Regions from separate parts of the Rothia sp. HMSC066H02 genome, predicted to be linked through region 2. Evidence: riboswitches for the same ligand, from Rfam matches in the RefSeq annotation. Region 2 holds a riboswitch; the other holds the start of a gene.

Region 1 (6,727 bases), on a different contig from region 2:
GCTCCTGCACCGTCTCCTGAACTGGGGTGGTGGAGTAGTAGAAATGCAGCGGAATGGGACGCTCAGAATGGGCCACCAGGTCACTCTCACGACCGGTCAGCGCCGTCATCTCCTCCTGGAAGCGAGTCGTATCGCCCAGGGTCGCGCTCATCAGCAGGAACTGCGCCTGCGGAAGCTCCAGCAGGGGAAGCTGCCACGCCCAACCGCGCTGCGGATCGGAGTAGAAGTGGAACTCGTCCATGATGACCTGGCACAGGTCCGCATCCTTACCCTCGCGCAGGGCAATATTGGCGAGAATTTCTGCGGTGCAGCAGATAATCGGTGCCTCCGTATTAATGGCGGAGTCGCCGGTAATCATGCCCACGTTCTCGGCACCAAAAATATTGATCAGGTCGAAGAATTTCTCAGACACCAGCGCCTTAATGGGGGCGGTGTAGTAGGAGCGCTGACCGGTCGCCAGGCCCGTAAAATGCGCGGCAACAGCCACAGTGGACTTACCCGAACCGGTCGGGGTTGCCAGCACCACGTTATGTCCGGCGGCAATGCTCAGAACGGCCTCGTCCTGGGCGGGGTACAGGGTCATGCCGCGGGTCGAAATCCACTCGGTGAATGCCTCATAGATTTCTTCGGCGGTGAGGGGGTTGCTCTTGAAATCGCGTCGATTGTAGTCGCCGGGGTTCTCGCCCAGCGAGGGAGAAAGAAAATTCAAAATACTCATGAGGATTCCAGTCTATCGGGAATAGGGCGGGCGCGGGGGCGTTATCGTTACGAGGGAACACGCGGGTACGCAGGGCCTTCGTGAGGTGTTCACGGGCGCTCGCGGGGTGATTACAGGGTGTTCACGGGGCGCGGCGCCGCGCTAATGCGGGAATTCCCAAAATTCGTGTAGTGTGGAACAAAGAGCTTTAGGTGCAGTGGTGCAAAAACCTGGTGCTCAGGAGGTCGAAAACGTAGGCCTCCATGCCGCTTAGATTGCCGCGCAGATGCAGAATCCGCCGATTGACGCCGGTGCATATTGAGCGGCTGATGCACGCCCCAAAATACGTTGCATAAATGACGACACGCCCATCTATTGCGCAAATAGTGTTGCGTGCCACATTGATAAAGGAATAGGGTAAGAGAAAGGAGAGACGTTGAATGACTGAATACAACGCTGACAAGGCACAAGAAAACGCCGCGCGTGAAGAAGCTACGCATGAAGAATCCATGCATAACAAAACCACGCAGGAAAAAGCCGCTCAGAAGAAAACTGCGCAGAAAAAAGTTGTACAGGAAGTAACCGGTAGCGAACAGCGCAAGGCAGAGGAGGAAGCCCTCAAAAAGCGCCTCGCCCTGCGCGTCACCGCACCCGGATACAAATACCCCTGGCACCGCTGGGCAATCCCCGTCCTGGGTGAAACCACCGCGGGTACCGGTGCGATTCTTATCCCCGTCATGGTGGGTCAATTCATCAACCAGCACATCGCCGGCAAAGCCCCCGACGCCTGGCCCATGTTCTGGGTGGTCGTCGCAGCCATCACCTTCATCGTGATCAACGAGTTCTTCGGCTGGGGCACCTCCATGACCCTCAGCGCGGAACTTGGCCGCGACTGGCGCATCTACATCAACCGGCTCATGGGGCGCACCCGCGCTGGCGTAGACTCCGGCGAAGCGGTCACCGTCATGAACAAAGACGTACGCCGCATTACGGACGTCTACTTCTCACTGCCGCTATTCGTCAACGCCATGATCATCGCGACCCTCGGTGCCGTGCAGCTCTGGCTGATCAACCCCGTCACAGCGATTGTCACCCTCATCGGCACGCTCATCGTGGTCGGCGTGATCGCCTGGTACTCGACCTTCCTCGAATCGAAGATTGGCGAATACCGCGAAAAGGACGGTGAAGCCTCCTCACGCGCCTCCGATATCGCTACCGGCCTGCGCACCATCGCCGGCCTCGGCGCCGAAGAACAGATGCGTGAACGCTACCACCGCGGTACCGACGAAGTTTTCGACAGCTACATGCGCTACGAAAAGACGCACCGCTGGATGTACCTCATCCGCGTGCTGCTCGGCGGTGCCGTGACCCTGCTCGGCATCGGCTTCGCCCTCACCGGCCACGTCGAAAACGGCCGCTGGGTATCCGACACGCCCGCCGCGTCCCTGGTGACCGTCGCCTCCATTATCGCGATGATGGGCGGCCCCATCTGGATTACCCAGAACTTCCTCACCGCATGGCGATACGCCAAGATTGCGCTCGCCAAGGTCGCCCGCCTCGAAGGTCACGCGGGTGTACGCCAGGGCGTGCTGAAGAGCCCGCGCACCGACGAAGAAATGGCGCAGCTGGCACGCGCCGAACAGGCAGTCGAGGCGAGCACCCTCGAGGTGCCCGTACCCGTCGCCCCCGCCGGTGCAAGCAACCCGCGCATCGTGTACGTCAACCCGCGCGACTACAACCTCACCGCGCAAGACTACGCCGAGGCGCTCGCCCGCACCCTGCGACGCGGGGGAGAGGACCTCAAGGACGCCTCCGGCCGCCGCGTGCTGCTGAGCGAACCCAACCCCATGATTTTCGCCGGAACCCTGCAGGAGCACCTGCGCCTGGGCACCGTGCCGAACCCCGATGAGGAGCTGGCACAGGCAAAGGATGAGGAGCTGCTGAAGATTACCGACTCCCGCGAAATCGCCTACCGACTGGGCGGACGCAACCCCGAAGACTACTTCGCCGCCCGCATCACCAGCGAAGGCGCGAACCTCTCCGGTGGTCAGCGTCAGCGTCTGGCGCTCGCCCGCGCACTCGCACAGGACGCGCAGGTGCTCATCCTGACCGAGCCGCTGAACTCCGTGGACGAACCCAGCCAGCGCTACATCTACGATGCGATGGAAACCCAGATTGGTAGCGACCGCCTGCCCGTCGGCTACCCCGGCCTGCTGCAGGATTTGGAGCAGGTCTACGTTGTCTCCACAACCGCGGAGACGACCCGCCGCATGGAACGCGACGGCTACCCCGCCGCTCAGGCAGAAGCCCCCGAAACCACTCAGAATCAGGAGGTGAACTAGCATGGCAAAGCAGCTCCCCATCGAAAGCCCCGCCTACGTGGCACGCCGCATGTGGAACTACCTTGCAGCGCATAAGGGGCGAGCCCTCTACACCTTCGTCATCTACATGGTCAGCACCCTCATGGGTGCGGTGGTGCCCCTGCAGATTGGTGCCACCGTGGACGACGTGGTGGCGGGCAAGTTCTCCAGCTACCCGTGGCAGCCGATTCTGATTATCCTGGCGGCGTTCATCGTGCAGGCGATAACCCTCATGGTCTCCTCGTACAGTGCGGCGCGACTGGGTGCGCTCGTCACCCGTGACGCCAACCAGGACACCCTCGACGGCACCCTCGACCTGGATGCACGCACCGTGGAAGAAGCTGGCAGCGGTGACCTGCTCACCCGCGTGACCGACGACCTGTCCTCGGCGGCAAAATCCGTCAGCGAGGACCTGCTCGGCGCGATTTACGTGGTGCTGTACTTCATTATCTCCACGCTCTCCCTGGCGTTCGTGAGCCCGGCAATGGGTCTGATCATGCTGCCCATGATTGCCGGTCTTGCCCTCATCATGTCGAAGATGCTGCCGCTTATGGCGGCACGCAACCAGACCGCCCAGGAGCGCGTGAGCGACCTCAACAGCGTGCTGACCGAGAACATTCGCGGCACCTCCACGATCCGTGAGCTGGGCGTTCATACCGCCCGCGAAGATGCCTTCGCCGGTGAGAACAAGCGCCAGTTCGCCGCGCAACTGGGCATGGTGCGCATCCGCCAGCTGTACTTCACCGTGGACGCTATCAACGCCTGGATCCCCACGATTCTGTGTATGCTCTGGGGTGCCGCCTGCGTGGCTCTCGGCTGGGCAAGCTGGGGTGCCGTAGCGACCGCCTCGGTCATGGTTTTCAGTCTGCGAACCCTCGCCGACATGCTGAACCACCACGTCAGCAGCCTGCGCATCATGCTCGTGAACATGGGCCGCGTGTTCGGTGTGGTCTCCTTGGCGAAGAAGCAGCGTGAGGCGCGTGCACAGCACCGTGCCGAAGCGTTCGCCGCCGTGTCTGATGAAGCCGTGAAGAACCCGGAGTACGCCATTGACTGCACCGACGTCTCCTATGGCTACTCGCCGGACGCCCTGGTGCTTGAAGGTATCAACCTGAAGATTCGCCGCGGTGAGGCGCTCGCCCTGGTGGGCCGCTCCGGTTCGGGTAAAACGACTATGGCTCGTCTGATTGGTGGTTCGCTGACCGCCCTGGAAGGCACCATCACCGTGATGGGTCGCCCGGTCGGTCACGGCGACTTCCCGACCGATGCCGCCGCCGATGGTCGCCCGCGCCTGCTGGTCTGCACCCAGGAAGCGCACGTCTTCTTCGGCACTCTCGCCGATAACTTCACGGTGGTCGTGTCGGACGCGACCGTCGAGCAGATGGGTGAGGCCCTGGACGCTGTCGGTGCCCGCTGGTGGCGCGCCCTGCCGCAGGGCATGGATACTGTCGTGAGCGGCGCGGATTCGCCTCTGACTCGTGACCAGATTCAGCAGCTGGCACTGGCACGTATCGTGCTTGCCGACCCGCACGCCGTGATTCTGGACGAGTCCACCACCCAGCTGGAGCTCGCGGACGCAACCGAGTCCCTGAGCGCCGTGCTGGCGAACCGTGCGGTGCTGATCATTTCGCACGATGCGCGTATCGCCTCTCTGGCTGACCGTGCAGTCCTGCTGCACGAGGGTAGGATCATTGCGGAGGGCTCACCGGCAGAGATTTTCGCCCTGACCTAAGCCCGGAGGATAAGCCCGGCTGATAGTGCCCGGCACTGCGTGAAGCGGTGCCGGGCACTACGTGTTTAACGGCTGGTTTCCGTACAAGGGTGCGCTGAAATCGGCGGCGGGGAGCCCTCGCCGCAACGCAAGACTCAAATGAAAATTTCGGAGAGATTCACTTGTCACCCGCAAAACTTTCAGCTACTGAGAATCGTTGTGATAACCTGGCAGAGCGATATGGGGTGCCTTGAGACGCCCGCGACCCGCTAACCCGCCCAACTGACCGCCCAACTGACCGCCCAACGAAGGGCTACGGCACAGCGGGCGCACGAAACGGCGTAAGAACACTCAAGGCTGAGAGAATCACCCATTGAACCTGCTCTAGTTCGAACTAGCGAAGGGATTATCGATGATGGCAGAGCAGCCTACTGCGCCCGCGTGCGCACCCACCAACCCCTCCAACCCTGTACCCGGCGTGAGCGCCTCCGGAAACCCCCGGGCACCCCAGACAGCTCAGGCACCGCAGACAGCTCGGGTGCCGAGGGTTCTCTCCATTGCGGGAACCGACCCCTCCGGCGGTGCAGGCATCCAGGCGGACCTCAAGTCCATTGCCGCATCCGGCGGTTACGGCATGTGCGTGACCACCTCACTGGTCGCCCAAAACACGTGCGGAGTTCGTGAAGTATTCACCCCGCCCCTGGAATTTTTGACCGCGCAGCTTGCCGCCGTTTTTGATGACGTCACGGTTGACGCCGTGAAAATCGGCATGCTCGGCGACGCAGAAACAATCCGCACCGTCCGTACCTGGCTGAGCGAGCATCCCGTGCCCGTGGTCGTGCTCGACCCGGTCATGATTGCATCCAGCGGTGACCGCCTACTGCAGGCGGAAGCGGAGCAGGCGCTACGCGACCTCGTGCCGCTCGTGAATGTGATTACCCCGAACATTCCGGAGCTCGCCGTGCTTTGCCAGAGGGAGCCCGCTCAGACTTTTGATGAGGCGCACGAGCAGGCGGCGAACCTTGCTGCGGCGACCGGAACTACCGTGATTGTGAAGGGCGGCCACCTGTGTGGTCAGGACGCCGGTAACACCGCGGTCTTCCCGGACGGCACCTGCGCGCACGTGCGCACCCCGCGCCTGGACAGCCGTAATACGCACGGCACCGGATGCTCCCTGTCCTCTTCGCTGGCAACCCGCCTGGGAGTGGAGCTGCTCCAGCACGCCGAAGTCGCAGAACACACCGCAGAGCAGAGCGTTCTGACCAGCGAAGACACCCACTGCGCCCTGCAGTGGAGCACCCGCTGGCTCCACGAATCCATTGCCGCAGGTGCCGGGCTACAGGTCGGCTCCGGTGAGGGCCACGGCCCGGTGGACCACGCCGCCCGTGCCCGCCGTCTGGAGGCTGCCGCCTCCGCGTACCCGTGGCATCACCTGCTCACCACCACCGACTCTGAGGGCAATACTCTGGACGGCACCAGCCCGGAGCGTCTGCTGCCGGTCAGCCCCGTGCCCGCCGGTGAAGCCGTCGTAAAGCCCGCCGGTCCCTGGACCGCCGCCCTCTGGGCGGCCGGTGGCGAAACCTGGCACCAGATCCTGGACCTGCCCTTCGTGCGTGCCCTCGGTGACGGAACCCTCGACGAGGACCTGTTCTCCTTCTACCTGGATCAGGACGCCCTCTACCTGCGTGATTATTCGCGTGCGCTCGCGACTCTCTCGGCGCGTGCTGACATCGCTGAGGCGCAGGTGCACTGGGCCGCCGGTGCGCACGAGGCGATTGCCGCCGAATCGCAGCTGCACGAGGGCTGGCTGGCGAACCGTGCGCGTCTGGGTGGGCCCTCACCGATTACGATGGGGTACACGAATTTCCTGCGTGCCTCCGCCGCCGGTGATGACTACGTGGTCGGTGCTGCGGCGGTTCTGCCCTGCTACTGGCTGTACGAAGAGGTGGGCGCTGTGCT
Region 2 (6,727 bases):
TAGGTCGAGGATGGTGGTGCCGCTTTTGGCGCTGAGCATGGCGACGGACCAGCCGGTGGTGATGACGGCGATGAGGATGGGCCAGAAGCGGGCGAGGACGTTGACGGGTCGGAATCCGACGAGGATGAATCCGAGCAGTTCGAGGGCGAAGAGGATTCCGGAGGTGAGGGGGTCGCGCACGATGAGTGCGGCGATGATGAGGGTGAAGGAGACGATGAGTTTTACGCCGGCGTTGAGGTTGCTGAAGTAGCTGGTTCGGTCGATGGTGCCGAAGAAGTCGGTGTTCATGCGTTCTCCTTTCCGGGGGTTGCGATGGCTTCGAGGGTGATGTGGTTGCCGCCGAGTGCGGCGGTGTAGTCTTCGTCGTGGGTGATGGAGATGACGGCGGTGCCGCCTGCGAGTAGTTCGCGGATGAGGTCGACGAGTTCTGCCCAGGTTCGTGCGTCTTGGCCGAAGGTGGGTTCGTCGAGGATGAGGATTTTGGGTGCGGTGGCGAGTGCGGAGGCAACGGAGAGCCTGCGTTTTTCGCCGCCGGAGAGGGTGAAGGGGTTGGCGTCGAGTAGGTGGGTGAGGCGTAGGCGGGTTGCGAGTTCGTTGGTGCGGGCGGTGAGGTCGTCTTCGTTGAGAGGGTTGCGGGTGAGTGCGGCGAGTCGGCGGGGGCCGAGTTCGAGTTCTTCGCGTAAGGTTCCGCGGATGAACTGGTATTCGGGTTCTTGGAAGACGTAGCCGATACGACTGAGCATTTGGGCGGGGGTCCAGGTGGGCACGTCCCAGTAGGCGCGCTCGCCGCCGTGGTTGCCGCCGTGGTTACCGTCGTAATTACGGAGCGCGTCGGTGGCGGTGAGGGTGCCGTTGGGTGCGGTGAGGAGCCCTGCGAGGGTGAGGGCTAGGGTTGATTTGCCGGCGCCGTTGGGTCCGAGCACGCTGAGGTGTTCGCCGGCGTGCAGGGTGAGGTTGATGCCGCTGCGAAGGACAGGCAGGTCAATGGGTGCGGGTGCGGGGGTGTCGCCGAGGCGTTTGATGGTGCGTCGGCGTGCGCGTCGTTGTTTGGGGGTGGGTTGTGCGCGGGTGATGCTGAGGTTTTCGGCGCGCAGTAGCGCTTCGCCGTGCTCGCTATCGCTGTCGCTCTGCGGCGCACGCGGCACATAGTTGGGTACCCATACGCCCGCGTCGATGAGTTCTTGGCGGGCTTCGGTGAGTACGGTGTCGGGTGCGCCATCGTGGGTGATGGTGCCGCCTTCGCCGAGTACGATAATGCGGTCCATGTGCGGCGCCCAGATGCTCACGCGGTGCTCCACGACGAGCAGGGTCGCGCCGGTGGCTTGCGCGGCGGTGAGGATGCTGTCGCGTACTTCCTGCACGCCGGAGGGGTCGAGATTGGCGGTGGGTTCGTCGAGAATCATGGCGCCGGGGTGCATCGAGAGGATGCCCGCCAGGCCGAGGCGCTGTTTCTGTCCGCCGGACAGTGCGCTGCTGGGGTGGTCGAGGGGCAGATGGTTGAGCCCTACTGCGGTGAGGGCTTCGGTGGCGCGGCCCCAGATTTCTTCGCGGGGTACGCGCAGGTTTTCGGGGCCGAAGGCGATGTCGTTGCCGACGGTTGCCATGACGATGGAGGATTCGGGGTCCTGCTGCATCATGCCTGCGGTGCCGCGCGCTTCGGCGGGTGCTTGCCCGTTGATGGTGATGGTGCCGCCGGCGGATTCGCCGTCGTCATCGTGGAGCACACCGGCGATGGCGTGCAGGAGCGTCGATTTGCCGGCGCCGGAGGTGCCCAGTAGCAGGACTTTTTCACCGGGGTTGATGGTGAGGTTGAGTCCGCTGATGACGGGTTCTGGGCGTCCGGGGTGGTGCCAGCTGAAGTTGTTGAGCTCGATGCGCGCCCCGCGCGGTGTTGCTTCCATGATGGTTCCTTAGCCTTGTGGCTGCTGTAGTGTGCCGAGTGGTGACTCGTGGTGAGTGGCTAGTTGCTGGTGGTTAGCGGCGGGTCTTGCCGGATGCCAGCGAGGAGAGCACACCGGTCTTGGCGAGGTTCTGCACGAGAATCCACGCCAGGAAGCCTGCGATAACTGCACCGGAGATGACGGCGCATGCTACGTAGATGATTGCCTTGACCGGTTCCATGTCGGGGTAGTAGATGAAGATTTCGTTAACACCCATGAACAGGCCGCTGAGTGCACCGGAGAAGATGGCGACGGTTGCGTTCCAGCGGCGGTAGCGGAAGATTGCGAAGGCGATTTCAGCGCCGAGGCCCTGGAAGAGGCCCGCGATCAGGATTTCGCCGCTCCATGCGCCGCCGGTGAAGAGTACGGAGATGAATGCTGCGACGATTTCGCCGAAGAGTGCGGCACCGGGCTTGCGGATGAGCAGACCGCCGAGGGTGCCGCCGAGTAGCCACGCGCCGGCGACGATGGGGCGGAATTCGGGTGCTGCTACGAGTGCGGTTTTGGCGGCGGGGCCGACTGCGATGTCCCAGATCCAGAAGATGACGGCGCAGGCTACTGCGATAACTGCAGCGATGACGATTTCGTTGACTCGCCAGCGCAGGTTCGGCTTCTTCGCTTCTGCCTGGGTAGATGCCTGGGAGGCGGGGTTTGCGTTCTGTGACATTGGTGGTCCTTCCGTCGTTGGAAGGGGAATGTCCTCGCCCTCTGATTGGACGAGGGCATTGAGAAGAAATTCGACTCCCTACGCCGGTACTAACCGGATCAGGTTCGAGGGTCTGCTTAGCACTCTCAGCGCCTCGGTGGCGCTCCCCTGTCGTTTGGGGTTCCTTGTCCGTACCGTTGTGGTGCGGGTGGGAACCCAGGTTTGATTGTAGGCTTGTCTGGCTGTTCGTGCCAATTTGCCGCTTTTTGTTTCGTTCTTCTGCCCACATTACAGAATTGCACGGTGTACAATTTTGGGACGGAGAGGCTCCAAGGCGGCACGAACGCCTTAAACCCTATACGCTAGGGAGTGGCGCTCTTTTCTTACCCAACCCCGAAGGGGTTCACGGGCAGGACGCCGCATCGTATACAGCTAAGGAGATACACATGAACCCCGTCGCTAAGCTTGCTATTGCGGGTATCAACATGGGCGCTGCTGCCCTGGTTGGTAAGGGCCTGGGCGCAGCCTGGACCAAGGCTACCGGTAACCAGCCTCCCGCCATTTCCCACGAGTCTGAAGACACCCTGCGTCAGGTCATCCTCTGGACCGTTCTGACCTCCGTCGTGGGTGCTGTGGTGAGCTTCGGTATTGCTCGCCTGCAGCGTCGTTTCTTCAACTAAGACTTTGCGCTTTCCGCGCGAATGTTCATGAGCTAGGCGGTACGTATCTCCACTCGGTACGTACCGCCTGGTGTTCCTTCTTCAGCACGCCCGCTCTACTTCAGCCGGTTTCATGCCGCCGCTACGCTGAAGCGCCACCTCGGCATCCGAAAGCACAACTATGACTATTTCTTCTCCCCGCCGTAAGACGAAGGCTCCGCGTAGGGTCGTTGACCACGCGAATAGCCGCCGCTCGATCGCGTCCTGGGTCATGTGGGATGTTGGCTCGTCGAGCTTCGACTCGATTATGACGACCTTCATCTTCACCGTCTATCTGACCAGCAGCTATTTCGGTACGCCCGAAGAGACCTCTTCGGCGCTGTCGCTGGGCCTGACCGTTGCCGGTTTCCTCATTGCGATTCTGGCGCCGGTCACCGGTCAGCGTAACGACAAGTCCGGCAGGGGCATCTTCTGGCTCGGTGTGAACACCATGCTGCTAGTCGGCTCGATGGCGGCGTGCTTCTTCGTGGGCCCCACCCCGCAGTACCTGTGGCTGGGTGTCGCCCTAATTTCTGCGGCGAGCGTGTTCAGCGAGTTCGCGTACGTGAACTACAACGCCGTGCTGCCGCGCATCTCCCACCCGGAGAATATCGGTAAGATTTCGGGTGCCGGATGGGCTGCCGGCTACATCGGCGGCATCCTGGCGCTGGCTGTGGTGCTGTGGGGTTTTGTGCTTACCCCCGAGGTGCTCGGCCTGACCACCGATAACGCCCTGAATATCCGTGCGGTCGCGCTGTTCGCCGCCGCCTGGTGCCTCTTCTTCTGCGTGCCGCTACTGGTGCGTATGCGCACCCGCGAGCGCTTCCTGCCGGAGGTGCTACCCACCCGCGAGCTGCGCTTCCTGGAGCTCGGTATGGAGCGTCTCTCCCCGGCTCGTCAGGGCGGTCTGCTCGCCTCCTACAAGGCGCTGTGGCGCACCATTAAGCGGCTGAAGATGACGTCCCCGCAGACCCTGTGGTTCCTGATTGCTTCGGCGGTGTTCCGTGATGGTCTGTCCGGTATTTTTACGTTCGGCGGTATTCTTGCGGCGGGCACGTTCGGTTTCAGCACTTCCGAGGTGATCCTGTTCGGTATTGCCGGTAGCGCTGTCGCGGCGGTTGGCGCGATTCTGGGCGGCTACCTGGATGACTACCTGGGCCCGAAGGCGATTATTGTTATCTCGCTGGTCGGCATTATCTTGGCGGCTACCCCGTTGCTGTTCTTCCCTCAGCCTGGCGTGTTCTGGGTATGCGCCCTGCTGCTGTGCCTGTTCGTGGGCCCGGCGCAGTCGGCGTCCCGCACCTTCCTGGCTCGTCTGGCGGACCCCGGCACTGAGGGTGAGCTGTTCGGCCTGTACTCGACCACCGGTCGTGCCACCAGCTTCCTGGCGCCGATGCTGTTCGGTCTGTGCGTGAGCATCATGGGCGCGCAGATTTGGGGTGTGCTCGGTATTCTGATCGTTGTGGTGGCGGGTCTGCTCCTGCTGCTGCCGGTGAAGGCGCCCGGTCCGCTGCGTATGCGTGCGGCTCGCCGCGAGCAGAAGCGTGAACAGAAGCGCCGCGACAAGGCAGCCCAGTAGTGTTGCTCGGTAAGGCCGCCCAATAAGACATTGCGAGGCTAAGCATCCTTACAAACCCCGCAAATACAAGCCTGTAAACATAACCTTGCAAATACACAAGGGAGGGGCAGGTAGAAGATTATCTTCTACCCGCCCCTCCCTCGTGCTTAAGCAGTGCCTATCAAGCGGAGCTCAGAAAGCCGTGCCAGAGAGCCGTGTCAGTAAGCCGCGGTGGCTAGTCCTCCACCACGTCATCCTCATCATCAGAGACAGCATCCTCAGAGGAATCCAGCGCATTCTGCTGTTCCTCCTCATCCAGAACCTCATCGCCGGTCATCTGAGCCCAGGTCGCGTCATCAATCAGCGGATCATCAATCACACGAACCCACAGCATCGAACCAGCCGCCATAGCGCTCAAATTCTCGTCATACGCCTCCGCAGGCAGACCCTCAAAGATCTCAGCCAGACGCGCAAACAGGTCATCATACGAAATGTCGCCCTCGGCCTGCAGCCAGCACTCAGCCGCAAAATCAGACAGCTCATTCAGCTCAGTGTCACACAGCAGCAAGAACGGGCCGTCCTCCCCCACACGCACACCCGAAGTACCCGGCATACGAGACACCGCAATCGTACCGTTCAAGAACACACCCGGCAGGTGATCCTCAACCGTGTACTTCTCCAGCTTCTCAACCTCATCAGTATTCGGCAGCTCACCGCCATTCAGCAGATCCTGAACCAGCGGCAGAGTATCCTCAACCTCCGAGTACACCAGGCGCCACACGCCACCGCAACGCTCCACCAGCTTAGCCAGCGACACAACACCCTCAGGGTGACGCGCCAGACCCGAGCTCTGCTCACTCAAGAACACCAGAGCCTCATGCAGCGGAACACGCTCAAAATACGGCTCCGAAGCCGACTCATCACGAGAAATGAACACAATACGCGACAGCTCATAGCTGAGGTCATCACGATCAACCACGTTCAGACCCAAATCCACCGGGTTCTGCTGATCCTTCGGCGCATTCGGGTCAACAATCACAGACAGCGGCTTCGGATACGGCGACACAACACCCTCATCCGAAATAATCGCAGTCTCATCAGTCAGGTACGCAAACTTCGAACCCAAGAAACGCGACGCAGTCGTCTTACCGCTACCAGAAACACCCACCAGCGCCACAGCGCGCTTCGACTCAGGGTCACCAATAACAGCCGCATGCAGCATCACACCGCGACCAACCAGCTGCTCAATCATTGCCAACGTAATACGGCTCGTCAGATCCTGCATACCCGAATCATCATCAGCCACACGCAGCGTCGAAACCTTATCAAACGAACCCATCAGCGGATTCGCCAAATCCATCACCGACTCATCAGTCGGCGCATGAACCAGCATCACCTGATCAAAACGAGACAACGAAGCATACGCCTCATCAGGAGTATCAAAAAACTCCGGAGCAAGAGGCTCCCACGCCTTCTTAAAACGCTCCACAAAAGAGTCCGACATATCAATCAGATACAAAGAAACTTCCGCGCCAGCAACACGCAGAACAACAGGCTTCAGATTCATCAAAAATCCTTAGAGAGTGAGAGATAAAAACCCGCACGCGAGTGAACGCACGAGCACAACAGGCGAAAAACCGCCCAACGCGGGCGCACAAACACACAGCCTGCACGCCCGCACCCCAAAGCGGGAAAGACTAAGACTCCACAGAACCATCCGCAGGAATCATCGTCTGATGAAAATTCAAATAACTACGCGAAGCAGTCGGGCCACGCTGACCCTGGTAACGGTTACCATACGCACCAGAACCATACGGATGCTCAGTCGGGCTACTCAGGCGGAAGAAACACAACTGACCGACCTTAGAACCCGGCCACAACATAA

Evidence for each region. A riboswitch is a leader RNA that binds a small molecule or an ion and turns the genes downstream of it on or off. The one in region 2 is predicted to bind thiamine pyrophosphate.
Region 1: linked by a shared signal. The riboswitch ahead of HMPREF2999_RS08030 (bifunctional hydroxymethylpyrimidine kinase/phosphomethylpyrimidine kinase) and the one ahead of HMPREF2999_RS07050 (ECF transporter S component) in region 2 are both predicted to bind thiamine pyrophosphate.

Annotation. Positions count from the first base shown of each region.
Region 1 covers NZ_KV818688.1:180,257-186,983, reverse strand. The annotation lists gene HMPREF2999_RS08045 (DEAD/DEAH box helicase) at 1-718, opposite strand, end outside; gene HMPREF2999_RS08040 (ABC transporter transmembrane domain-containing protein) at 1,138-3,039, shown strand; gene HMPREF2999_RS08035 (ABC transporter ATP-binding protein) at 3,041-4,789, shown strand; TPP riboswitch at 5,000-5,192, shown strand; gene HMPREF2999_RS08030 (bifunctional hydroxymethylpyrimidine kinase/phosphomethylpyrimidine kinase) at 5,181-6,727, shown strand, end outside.
Region 2 covers NZ_KV818685.1:27,248-33,974, reverse strand. The annotation lists gene HMPREF2999_RS07060 (energy-coupling factor transporter transmembrane component T family protein) at 1-288, opposite strand, end outside; gene HMPREF2999_RS07055 (ABC transporter ATP-binding protein) at 285-1,901, opposite strand; gene HMPREF2999_RS07050 (ECF transporter S component) at 1,975-2,607, opposite strand; TPP riboswitch at 2,666-2,766, opposite strand; gene HMPREF2999_RS07045 (DUF4235 domain-containing protein) at 3,033-3,266, shown strand; gene HMPREF2999_RS07040 (MFS transporter) at 3,427-4,863, shown strand; gene HMPREF2999_RS07035 (septin family protein) at 5,078-6,409, opposite strand; gene dcd (dCTP deaminase) at 6,540-6,727, opposite strand, start outside.